One region of the Variovorax sp. YR634 genome, then DNA from elsewhere that is predicted to be linked to it. Evidence: predicted binding sites of a transcription regulator. Region 1 holds the regulator's gene; each other region holds the start of a gene.
What was found. The regulator sigma-54, encoded in region 1, starts transcription at its own class of promoters, with help from an activator protein. The targets are predictions, from matches to a motif close to TGGCANGNAANCTGCTTT.
Positions count from the first base shown of each region.

Region 2: a site for sigma-54 is predicted at 2,722-2,739, ahead of atzF (allophanate hydrolase). Genes of this name have one in related genera too.
Region 3: a site for sigma-54 is predicted at 1,215-1,232, ahead of BLV60_RS31050 (ammonium transporter). Genes of this name have one in related genera too.

Region 1 is NZ_FNOL01000004.1:356,753-360,584, reverse strand. Features, by position in the region: gene BLV60_RS10625 (phospholipase D family protein) at 1-605, opposite strand, end outside; gene rpoN (RNA polymerase factor sigma-54) at 616-2,217, opposite strand; gene lptB (LPS export ABC transporter ATP-binding protein) at 2,235-3,029, opposite strand; gene lptA (lipopolysaccharide transport periplasmic protein LptA) at 3,026-3,739, opposite strand.
Region 2 is NZ_FNOL01000004.1:54,728-58,559, reverse strand. Features, by position in the region: gene BLV60_RS09270 (ABC transporter substrate-binding protein) at 1-947, opposite strand, end outside; gene atzF (allophanate hydrolase) at 960-2,693, opposite strand; gene BLV60_RS09260 (M48 family metallopeptidase) at 2,884-3,738, opposite strand; gene BLV60_RS09255 (AmpG family muropeptide MFS transporter) at 3,799-3,832, shown strand, end outside.
Region 3 is NZ_FNOL01000030.1:49,254-53,085, forward strand. Features, by position in the region: gene BLV60_RS31040 (acyltransferase family protein) at 1-94, opposite strand, end outside; gene BLV60_RS31045 (LytTR family DNA-binding domain-containing protein) at 258-1,151, shown strand; gene BLV60_RS31050 (ammonium transporter) at 1,303-2,505, shown strand; gene BLV60_RS31055 (M14 family metallopeptidase) at 2,616-3,551, shown strand; gene BLV60_RS31060 (M23 family metallopeptidase) at 3,576-3,832, opposite strand, start outside.

The DNA.
Region 1 (3,832 bases):
AAATACTGGTTGCCGATGTTGCGCCCGCCCGCCACCGCCATCGCGCCATCGGCGATGAACAGCTTGTTGTGCATGCGGCGGTTCACGCGGCTGAAGTCGAAGAGCGAGGCGCTGAAGCGCTTCAGCAGGCTGCCGCGCCCGGCCGGGAACGGGTTGAACAGGCGCAGCTCCACGTTGGGCGTGGCGGCCAGGCCGAGCAGCAGCTCGTCTTCGCCGGAGGTGTAGAGGTCGTCCATCAGGAGCCGCACGCGCACGCCGCGCTGAGCGGCGTCGCGCAGGGTGCGCATCAGGTAGCGGCCGGTTTCGTCGTTCTCGATCTGGTAGTACTGCACGTCGAGCGTGCGCTGCGCGCGACGGGCCAGCTGGATACGGGTGTCGAAGGCGAAGTCGCCGCCGGGCATGAGGCGAAAGCCGCTCAGGTCGGGGTCGGGCTGCGAGGCCAGCGCGATCTTGCCGAGCGCGGTGTCGGCTGACACGGCCATGGCCTTGGTGGGCGGGCGCGGCGCCTCGTCGGGCAATGTGGCGCAGCCTGCGAACAGCAAGACCGCCGCCATGACGAAAACCCAATGCCCACAACGCGAAAGCGACAGCAGGCGACGAGTCATCGGTGGCTTTCTACAGGGCCTTGCGAAGGTTGGCGGGCGCGATGCGCAGCGCCTCGCGGTACTTGGCCACGGTGCGGCGCGCGCACTCGATGCCCTGCTCTTTCAGCATCTCGGAGATCTGGCTGTCCGACAGCGGCTTCTTGATGCTCTCGGAGCTGACGAACTGCTTGATCAGCGCGCGCACCGCGGTGCTCGACGCATTGCCGCCGGTTTCGGTGCCCAGCGCCGAGCCGAAGAAGTACTTGAGCTCGACCGTGCCGAAGGGCGTGGCCATGTACTTGGCGGTGGTCACGCGCGAGATGGTCGATTCGTGCAGGCCCAGCTCGTCGGCGATCTCGCGCAGCACCAGCGGACGCATCGCGAGTTCGCCGTGCACGAAGTAGCTCTTCTGCCGCTCGACGATGGCGTTGCTCACGCGCAGGATGGTGTCGAAGCGCTGCTGGATGTTCTTGATGAACCAGCGCGCCTCCTGCAGCCGCTGCGACAGCGCCTGGCTGCCTTCGCCCTTGTGCGACTTGAGCGCGCCGGCATAGATGTCGTGCACGCGCAGGCGCGGCATCACCTCGGGGTTCAGCATGACGCGGAACTTCACGTTGGTGCCGCGGCCCGTCTTGGTGACGATCACGTCGGGAATGACGATGTTGCGCTCGACGTCTACAAAGCGCCGGCCCGGCTTGGGCTCGAGCCGCGCGATGATCTGCAGCGCCGAGCGCACCAGCTCCTCGTTGCTGCGGGTGAGCGTGGCCAGGCGCTTGAAGTCGCGGCGCGCGAGCAGCTCCATCGGCTGCTTGCAGATGGCGATGGCGATCTTGCGAACCAGCTCTTCCTCGTCGGTCTCGTCCTCGCGGGCCAGGGCGCGCAGCTGGATGCCCAGGCATTCGCCGAGGTCGCGCGCGCCGACGCCGGCCGGCTCCAGGCTCTGCAGCAGGCCGAGCGCCACCTGAAAGTGATGCACGAGGTCGTCGAACTGGTCGTTGTCGTCGCCGGCCAGGCCCGAGGCCAGTGCGGGCAGCGAGTCTTCCAGGTAGCCGTCGTCGTTGAGCGATTCGATGAGAAAGCGCAGCGCGGCGCTGTCGTTCTCGTTCAGGCGCAGGCTCAGGGCCTGGCGGTGCAGGAAGGACTGCAGCGACTCCTGGCTGCGCGCGAGTTCGGTGGCGTCGGCACGTTCGTCGTCGCCCAGGTTGTTCTGGCGCGCGGGCGCATCGCTGCCCCATTCGCTGTCGTCGGGCGCCATGTCGACGGTGCCGTCGCCTTCCCAGTCGGGCTCGCGCTCGGTGATTTCGGCAGCGGGGCCGTCGGTGTCGGCCGTGGTGGTTGTGCTGGTTTCGGTGGAAGCAGTGGACGCGCTGGCGGCGGGCGAAGCGAAGTCGCTTTCGCCGTCGCCGCTATCGCCGCCGTCGTCGCGCGGCACCGGCGCATCGGCCGTGTCGAGCCCGAATTCCTCACGCGCCGCTTCTTCCGCGGTGCGCTCGAGGAACGGGTTCTCGTCGAGCATCTGCTCCACCTCCTGGCTCAGTTCGAGCGTGGAGAGTTGAAGCAGCCTGATCGACTGCTGCAGCTGTGGCGTCAACGCCAGATGCTGCGAGACGCGAAGGGATAGCCCTTGCTTCATGGGAACCGCTCCCGCCCTTACATGCGGAAGTGTTCGCCCAAGTACACCCTGCGTACTTCGGCGTTGTCGACGATCTCCGAGGGTGTGCCTTGTGCCAGCACATGCCCGTCGCTGATGATGAAAGCGTGATCGCAGATGCCCAGCGTTTCACGCACGTTGTGGTCGGTGATGAGCACGCCGATGCCGCGCTCCTTCAGGAAACTGATGATCCGCTGGATCTCGATCACCGCGATCGGGTCGATGCCGGCGAAGGGCTCGTCCAGCAGGATGAAGCGCGGCTGCGTAGCCAGCGCACGCGCAATTTCGACGCGGCGGCGCTCGCCGCCCGACAGCGCGAGCGCGGGCGAATCGCGCAGGTGGTCGACGCGCAGGTCGGCCAGCAGCTCGGCCAGGCGCTCGTCCATGTGCTGCTTCGACAGCGGCGCCATCTTGCCGTTCTCGTCGGGCTCGCTCTGGAGCTCGAGCACGGCGCGCACGTTTTCCTCGACCGTGAGCTTGCGGAAGATCGAGGCTTCCTGCGGCAGGTAGCTCAGGCCCATGCGGGCGCGGCGATGGATCGGCATGTGGGCGATGGGCTCGCCGTCGATGCTGATGTCGCCCGCGTCGGCACGCACCAGCCCCACGATCATGTAGAACGAGGTGGTCTTGCCCGCGCCGTTCGGCCCGAGCAACCCGACGACTTCGCCCTTCTGCACGTCGAGCGAGACGTCTTTCACGACCGTGCGGCTGCCGTAGCTCTTCTTCAGGCCGCGCGCGATCAGGCGGCTGCCCGGTGCGCCGTTGGCGTCCTGCGTTCCTGCGGTTTCGATCACTTGCGGGTTTCTCCCTGGTCACTGAGCGTGGTGCTCTGGCGCAGGCCCTTGCCGGGTGCGGGCGTGGGCGCCGGCGGCGGCGCCTTCGCGCCGGCCGGGGCCGAGGCACCGGCTGCCGGTGCGGTGGCGGCCTTGGGGGTCAGGATGGTCTTGACGCGCCCGCCCGGGGTGGACGCGTTGACGGCGGTGTTCGGCGGCACGGTGGAACCGTTGACCGTGTAGGTGTCGTTGCTCTGGTCGTAGACGATCAGCGCGCCCTGGCTCTCGTCGTTCGGCGTGGCGCCGAGCAGGCGGCGCATGGTGGCGTTGCGGATGAACTTGACGTTGTCGGCGCGGCTGTCGTACTCGATGACTTCCGACTCGCCCTCGATCCACTCGTCGGGCGCATTGCGTTTCTGCTTGTAGTAGGCCCGCTTGCCCGGTGCCGCCGTGACCACGCCGTACTGGTAGCCCTCGGGGTCCTGGCGTACATCCATGCGTGCGCCGCGGATGATGATCGTGCCCTTCGTAACGAGCACGTTACCGGTGAACACGCTGGTCTGCTTCAGGTCGTCGTAGCGCATCGAGTCCGACTCGATGTTCATCGGCTTGGTGCGGTCGGCGGTTTCGGCCAGTGCGCCCGAGGCAAGGCCGGCCAGCAACAGCGCGCCGGCGGCCAGGCGGCCGATGCGACGGAGGAAGGGAGTGGTGGGGTGAGGGTGCAATGTCATAGAGGCACGAAACTTGCTCGGCATTGTATGCGGCTGATTGCGTCAGCCCCGCACGCACAGATGAAAAAGCCCGCCGATGCGGGCTTGACTTTC
Region 2 (3,832 bases), 300 kb from region 1:
TCGGTGAACAGGTCGTAGAACTTCTGGAAGTACGCGACGTCGCTGGGCTTGAACTCGTTGTAGAGCATGTACGACGCGAGCGGCACTTCCGCCGTGAGCTTGCCTTCGATGGCTGTGTAGCCCTTCATGAACTGGCGGGCCTCGTCGGGCTTGGTGCGCACCAGCTCCACGCCGCGCGCGTAGGCGGCGATGTACTTCTTGGCGATCTCTGGGTTCTTCTTGATGAACTCGGTGGTGAGGCTGGCTGCCCCGCCGTGCCAGGGCGCCATCGGGTCGCCGAGGATGTACTTGGCGACCACGCCGGCCTCGATGACGCGCGTGGTGCCGTTCATGCGGCCGACGGTGCCGGTGGGCTCCAGCGTGTAGCAGGCGTCGACCTGGCCCGCGACCAGTGCGGCCACGTGCTGGCCGATGGGCAGTTCGCTCACGGTCGCGCCCTTGGCGCCCGCGCGCTCCAGCATGGTCTTGCACAGCGTGACGTTCTGGATGCCGGGGCCCGAGGCGACCTTCTTGCCGGCCAGCTCGGCCATGGTCTTGATGGGACTGTCCTTGGCGACGATGAATTCGTCGAGCACGTATTTCGCGTTGCTCGGGTTGGTGCAGAAGATCTTGAAGAGGCCCGGCTGCGCGATCTCGCCGATGGCGAGGTTGGCCGAGCCGGTGCCGTTGGCGCTGCCGTCGCAGCGGCCGGCGAGCATGCCTTCCATTACCTGCTGCGCGCCGGCGAACTTGAGCGGTTCGACGTCGAGGCCGGCTTCCTTGAAGTAGCCCTTGTCGACCGCCGCGAAGAACGGCAGGCCGGCGGCCACGGGCCAGAAGCCGATGCGCAGCTTGGCGGCTCCCTGCGCACGCACGATGGCGGGCGCGGCCAGCACGGCCAGGCCCGCGGCGCCGGCCTGCAGCAGCTTTCGGCGACGCGATGCGGGAGGTTTGTCTTGGGTGCTCATCGGAACTCCTGGTCAGTTGGAACTCGGGGTGGCGCGGCTCGCGACGTATGCGCGCCAACCGCCATGGAGGGTCACGTCCTGCGCACCGGCCAGCGCGTGGCCCTCGCAGATGAAGCCTTTCACCCAGCTGCCGTCAGCCAGCTCGACGCTGCCGAGGCCCAGGGGCGGCGGAATGAGGGAGAGAAAGCTCCCGACCTGCGCCAGTGGCACAGCCCACACTTCGAGCGCGATGGCAGCGCCTTCATTGCCTTCGACCACACGCTGCAGGCCGGGCTTGGGCGGCACGGTGCCCGGCAGCGCATGCAGGCGGTAGGAGGACGAAGTGGTGGTGGCGCGCAGCAGCGTCGCCCCACGCTCGGTGAGCTGGCTGTTGAGCGGCATGCCCGAGAGATGCGCGCCGACCACGGCGATGGGCAGCGTGCCGGCGTCCGGCGCGGCGAGGCCAGGAATGGCACGCGGCTCGGGCAACGGCACGCCGGTCGCGCCTTGCGCGAGCCCGGTGGCGTGGTGGTAGCGCTGGCCCAGGTCGGCCAGCGCGAGGTCGCTGCCGCAGGGGCCGATCAGCGTGATGCCGAAGGGCAGGCCGTCCGCGCGCAGGCTACTGGGCACGGAGAGCGCGGCGTAGTCGAGCAGGTTGACGAAGTTGGTGTACGCGCCGAGGTTGCGGTTCAGCACCACCGGGTCGGCGCGCATCTGCTCGCGGGTGTAGTGCGTGGGCGCGGTGGGCACGAGCAGCACGTCGATGTCACGCCACATCGGCTCGACCTGTTGAGCGATGGCGCGCAGCCGCGTCTGGGCTTCGAACACGTCGGCGGCGCTGTAGTTGCGGCCACTCGCAAGGATGCCGCGCACGGGCTCGATCACGTCGTCGCCGTGTGCGTCGAAGAACTCGCGCACCGCGGCGTAGCGTTCGGCGACCAGCGCGCTTTCATAGAGCAGCGCGGCGGCCTCGGCGAGCGGGGCGTAGGAAATGGTGACTGGCGAGCCACCCATGGCCAGCAGCCGCGCGGTCGCGTCGTTGAACGCCCGTTCGGCGGCGGCGTCGCCGAAGAAGCTCAGCTTGTCGGGTACGCCGAAGCGAAAGTGCGCGGGCAGCGGCTTGCGGCTCAGGGCCAGGTCGCGCGAGTACGGGTCGCGCGCGTCGTGGCCGACTGCGGCGAGCAGCACGTCGACCGCGGTGGCGACGGTGCGCGCGAAGATCGAGACGCAGTCGGCGCTCTGCGCGGCGGGCACCACGCCGAAGGTGCTCAGCAGGCCGCGCGAAGGCTTGAGTCCGACGATGTTGTTGAGCCCGGCCGGCACGCGGCCCGAGCCGGCGGTGTCGGTGCCCAGCGCGAAGTCGACCTCGCCGGCCGCCACCACATAGGCCGAGCCCGAACTGGAGCCGCCCGAGACATAGCGCGCATCGAAGGCGTTGGGTACCTCGCCGTATGGCGAGCGCGTGCCGTTCAGGCCGCAGGCGAACTGGTCGAGGTTGGTCTTGCCAGCCAGGGATGCACCGGCTTCGAGCAGGCGCTGCACCACGGCTGCGTGGACCGTGGGGAGGCGGTCGAAGGCCGGGCAGGCGGCCGTGGTGGGCACGCCGGCGACGTCGATGTTGTCCTTGACCGCGAAGCTCAGCCCGGCGAGCGGCAGGGCAAAGCCCAGGGCCTTGCCAGCCGCTGCGTCCGCCACGGGGGCCGCGAATTTCGCGATCCAGGCGGCGGCGGGCGATCCGCTTTCTCCGTTTTCTTCATGCACCATCATTAGGCATCCAAACATGTGTACAAGTTGAGATGCAAGCGGCGTGCCAGCGGAAACGCGGTGTGGCGCGGATCTGAAACGTGTCGGGATTGGCTCCCTCTCCCCTCGGGGAGAGGACAGGTGCAGACGATGAGGCGCGGCTCTTATCTAGAGACCGCCGCCCTCTCCCCAAGGGGAAAGAGCGTCATGCAGGTCAGCTCTTCTTCGCGTCGCGGTAGAGCTGCTCGACCTTCGGCAGGTTCGCTTCAAGCTTCGTGATGCGATCCGGCCCACTCGGGTGCGTCGAGAGAAAGTTCAGGCTGCCCTGGTTCTTCGACGCCGCGGCCATCTTCTTCCACAGCGACACCGAAGCCTTCGGGTCATAGCCCGCGCGAGCCGCGAGTTCGAGCCCCACGAGATCGGCCTCGGTCTCGTCGCTGCGGCTGAACTTGAGCGTGAGGAGCTGCGTGCCGGCGCGCGCCGCCAGGTCGCCCACCTGGCCCCAGCCGAGCAGTTGCGCACCGATGGAGAGCGCCGCGCCCGTGCCCGCGCTCTTGGCCATGCGGGCGCGCGCATGCTCGCGCAGCGCGTGGGCCATTTCGTGGCCCATGACCATCGCGACCTCGTCGTCGGTGAGCTTGAGCTGTTCGAGGATGCCGGTGAAGAAGGCGATCTTGCCGCCGGGCATGCAGAAGGCGTTGATCTGCTTGCTGCCGATCAGGTTGACCTCCCACTTCCAGTCGCGGGCGCGCGAGTTCCACGGCGTGGCGAAGGGAATGAGGCGCTTGGCGATCGCGCGCAGGCGCTGCAGTTGCGGGTTGCTGTCGCCCGCGAGCGCATTCTTGGAGCGCGCCTGTTCGAGCAGTTGGCCGTATTGCTGCACGCCGGCAGCCTCGATCCTGTCGGCCGGCACGAGGTTGCGCGCCACCGAGGCGTTGCCGACATCGACCTGCGCCAGCGCCGGTGCGCTCAGGGCCGCGCCGGCGGCGGCCAGAAGAAAGGCCCGCCGGGGATTCCACGTGGAAGCGGCAGAAATGGCGGAAACAGGGCGATCGCAGCGTGTGCACATAGGAGGCGGATCATAGGAACAAATGAAGACAAAGGCCCTGGCCGATGTCCCCCGCCACTCATGGACAATCCGGGGTTCATGTCCGCCTCGCCCG
Region 3 (3,832 bases), on a different contig from region 1:
CTACGTGATAGAGGATGACGAACAGGAAGGCCAGCGCGCGCAGGGCGTCGATGTCGTGGCGGCGATGGTCGGGCGGGAGGGTTCGTGTGGTCATCGGAGGTTCCTTGAAGCTGGAAGCCGCGATGCTCGGCCTCGTGTTCCCCGCGTGGCACGCCCGGGGGACGGATCGCCCGCGCTTTGTGACGAGCGGTGGCCCTGAGGGACGAAACTGGACGAAATTCGCCGCCCCAAGGCCCGTTTTCGGGAGAATCCCGGCCATGGGAGACCCCCGCAAGAACCTGTACGAGCGCTACGAACCAGTCCGCCGTTACGTGGAGGTGGTGTTCTGGATCGTTCTGATGACGCTTCAGGCCGTGTTCAGCACGATGGTGGCGATCGTCGACGTGCGCACGCGCGCCGTGCCGCGTGCCAACTGGGAGGTCGCGACCTGGGAGGGTTCGAGCCACCTGGTGCTGTTGCTGCTGGTTCCGGCGCTGGTTGCCGTCGAGCGCCGGTTGTCGCCGCTGGTGCGCACCCACGTGCTGCGCTTCGTGGCCTGGCATGCAGTGGCCAGCGTGGTCTTCAGCGTGATCCACGTGGTGTGCATGTTCGGGCTGCGGGCGCTGGTCTATGCCATGGCCGGCGAGCGCTACGACTTCGGCGGCTGGGTCAGCCAGTGGGGCTACGAGTACCTGAAGGATGTGCGGGTGTACGCGAGCATCGTCTTCGGCATCTGGGCGTACCGGCTGTTCATGTTGCGGCTGCAGGGCGAGGCGCGGGTGCTCGATGCGCCCGAAGCACCGGCGGAGCCGGAGCCCGTCGAACCCGAAACCCCGCAGCCTGCGCGCCCCGAGCGCTTTCTGGTGCGCAAGCTGCGTCGCGAATTCCTCATCGCGGCTACCGACATCGACTGGCTCCAGGCCGAGGGCAACTACGTCGGCCTGCACGTCAACGGCCACGACTACCTGCTGCGCGCCACGCTCACCGACTTCCTGACCCAGCTCGACCCCGCCCGCTTCGTGCGCGTGCACCGCAGCCACGCCGTGAACCTGGGTCGCATCAAGGAAATCGAGCCGCTGGACGGTGGCGACGCCCGGCTGCACATGCACGACGGCACCGCCGTGCCCTGCAGCCGCCGCTACCGGGACGCGCTGCGCGCCGGGGCGGGCTGATCCGGTGCATCGTGGGCTGAGTAAAGCCCGCTATTGGTTCACAACGCACCATTGAAGAGCTTTAGGCACCATTTTTGCTTCATTGGCCCACCGCTCCGGGTGATTCGGGTGCGGCGCACCAATTCAAACCAAAAATCAGCAAGAAGCTCCAATGGACGCACTCAAACAGGGCGCAGACGCGCTGTTCATCCTTCTCGGCGCCATCATGGTCCTGGCCATGCACGCCGGTTTTGCTTTTCTCGAACTGGGGACAGTGCGCAAGAAGAACCAGGTCAATGCGCTGGTGAAGATCCTGGTCGACTTCTCGGTCTCGACAATCGTGTATTTCCTGGTGGGCTATGGCGTGGCCTACGGCACGCATTTCTTCGTGAGCGCCACCGAACTGTCGGCAAGAAGCGGCTACGAGCTGGTGAAGTTCTTCTTTTTGCTCACCTTCGCGGCGGCCATCCCGGCCATCATTTCGGGCGGCATTGCCGAGCGTGCCAAGTTCTGGCCGCAGCTGATCGCCACGGCGGTGATCGTCGGCTTCGTCTACCCGCTGTACGAGGGCATCGCCTGGAACAAGCACTTCGGCATCCAGGGCTGGATTGCCTCGCTCACCGGCCATGAGTTTCATGACTTTGCGGGCTCGGTGGTAGTGCACGCGGTGGGCGGCTGGCTGGCGCTGCCGGCGGTGCTGCTGCTGGGCGCGCGGCGCAATCGCTACCGGGGCGACGGCTCGCTGAGCGCGCATCCGCCGTCGAACATTCCGTTCCTGGCGCTGGGCGCGTGGGTGCTGTGCGTAGGCTGGTTCGGCTTCAACGTGATGAGCGCGCAGAGCATCGACAAGATTTCGGGCCTGGTGGCCGTCAACTCGCTGATGGCAATGGTCGGCGGCACGCTGGTGGCGCTGGCAATGGGCAAGAACGACCCGGGCTTCGTCTACAACGGCCCGCTCGCGGGGCTCGTGGCCGTGTGCGCCGGCTCCGACCTGATGCACCCGCTGGGCGCGCTGGTGGTGGGCGGCGTGGCGGGCGCCATCTTCGTCAAGATGTTCACGCTCACGCAGAACAAATGGAAGATCGACGACGTGCTCGGTGTGTGGCCGCTGCACGGCCTGTGCGGCACCTGGGGCGGTATCGCAGCGGGCATCTTCGGCACGCAGGCGCTGGGCGGCATCGGCGGTGTGAACGTGTGGGCGCAGCTCATCGGCACCGTCATCGGCGTGGCATGGGCGGGGCTGGCGGGCGCGGCGGTGTACGGCGCGCTGAAGGCCTCGCTGGGGCTGCGGTTGTCGCAGGAGGAGGAATACGACGGCGCCGATCTGTCGATTCACCACATCTCGGCCACGCCGGAGCGCGAGGTCAACTGGTAGTCACCAGTGCGGCAGGGCGGGTCTGTGTTTGCTTCGCGCAGGGCCGCTCAGCACGAACGCGCGCCCTGTAGCAAACTTGCCGGACCGCTTCGTTCCATTTTCTGACGCCCATGACCCAATCTCCCCCCGCCCTCGAAGTCCTCCCCCGCGACCTCTCCGCCTACCGCAAGGGCAACACCGGCGTCGACTACGTGCACCGCTTCGAGTCCGGCAAGCCCGGCCCGCACGTGCTGATCAACGCGCTGACGCACGGCAACGAGATCTGCGGCATGACGGCGGCCACGCACCTGCTCGACAACGACGTGCGCCCGAAGGTCGGCACGCTCACCGTGAGCTTTGCCAACGTGGCAGCGTACGAGTCCTTCAACGAAGCTCTGCCCTTCGACAGCCGCCAGCTCGTGCACAACCTCAACCGCATCTGGTCGCCCGAGTGGCTCGATGGCACCGAAGACAGCCCCGAACTGAGCCGTGCGCGCATCCTGCGCCCGGTGGTGGACGCGGCCGACCACATCCTCGACATCCATTCGACCAGCCAGCCCGTCGTGCCGTTCTGGGTGTACCCGGCGTTCGAGCGCAATGCCAGGGTCGCACTGGCCATCGGCCGCCCGTCGGTGCACCTCGTGATGCCCGACGGCCTGGGCTCGGGCACGCCGCTGATCCAGTACGGCAGCCACGGCGGCCCGGACGGCAAGGGCGTGGCGATGGTGGTCGAGTGCGGCCAGCACTTCTTGCGCTCCGCGTCGGAACTGGCCACTGCCGTCACCTACGACTTCCTTGCGTACTTCGGCCTCGTCGACAAGGACCCGGCCACGCCGGAACCCGAGCCGCAGCGCCGCTTTCAGCTGCTGCAGACGTATGTCATCAAGTCGGCGGACTTTGCGTTCGTGCGGCCGCTGATCGGCTTCGAGACCTTTGCGAAGGGCGAGTTGATCGCGACAAACGGCGACGAGGAAATCCGCGCGCTGTGCGACGACTGCACGATCTTCATGCCGGCGCAGCGCGCGATCGTGGGGCGCGAGGCTGTGTATCTGACCAAGCCGATTTGAGGCTGAGCCGGTCTCCAGTCTGCCTCAGGCCGCGATGAACAACGCCGGGTCCACCATCGCCCGGTTCAGCATCACAGACCAATGCAGGTGCGGCCCCGTCACCCGGCCGGTCGCGCCCACGGCGGCCAGCGGCTCGCCGGTCTTCAGCACATCGCCGACTTTCACATCGACCCGGCTCAGATGGCAGTACATCGTCAGCAGGCCGCCTCCATGGTCGAGCCACACGGTGCCGCCGTTGAAGAAATAGTCCCCCGTGTCGATCACCTTGCCGGGTAGCGGCG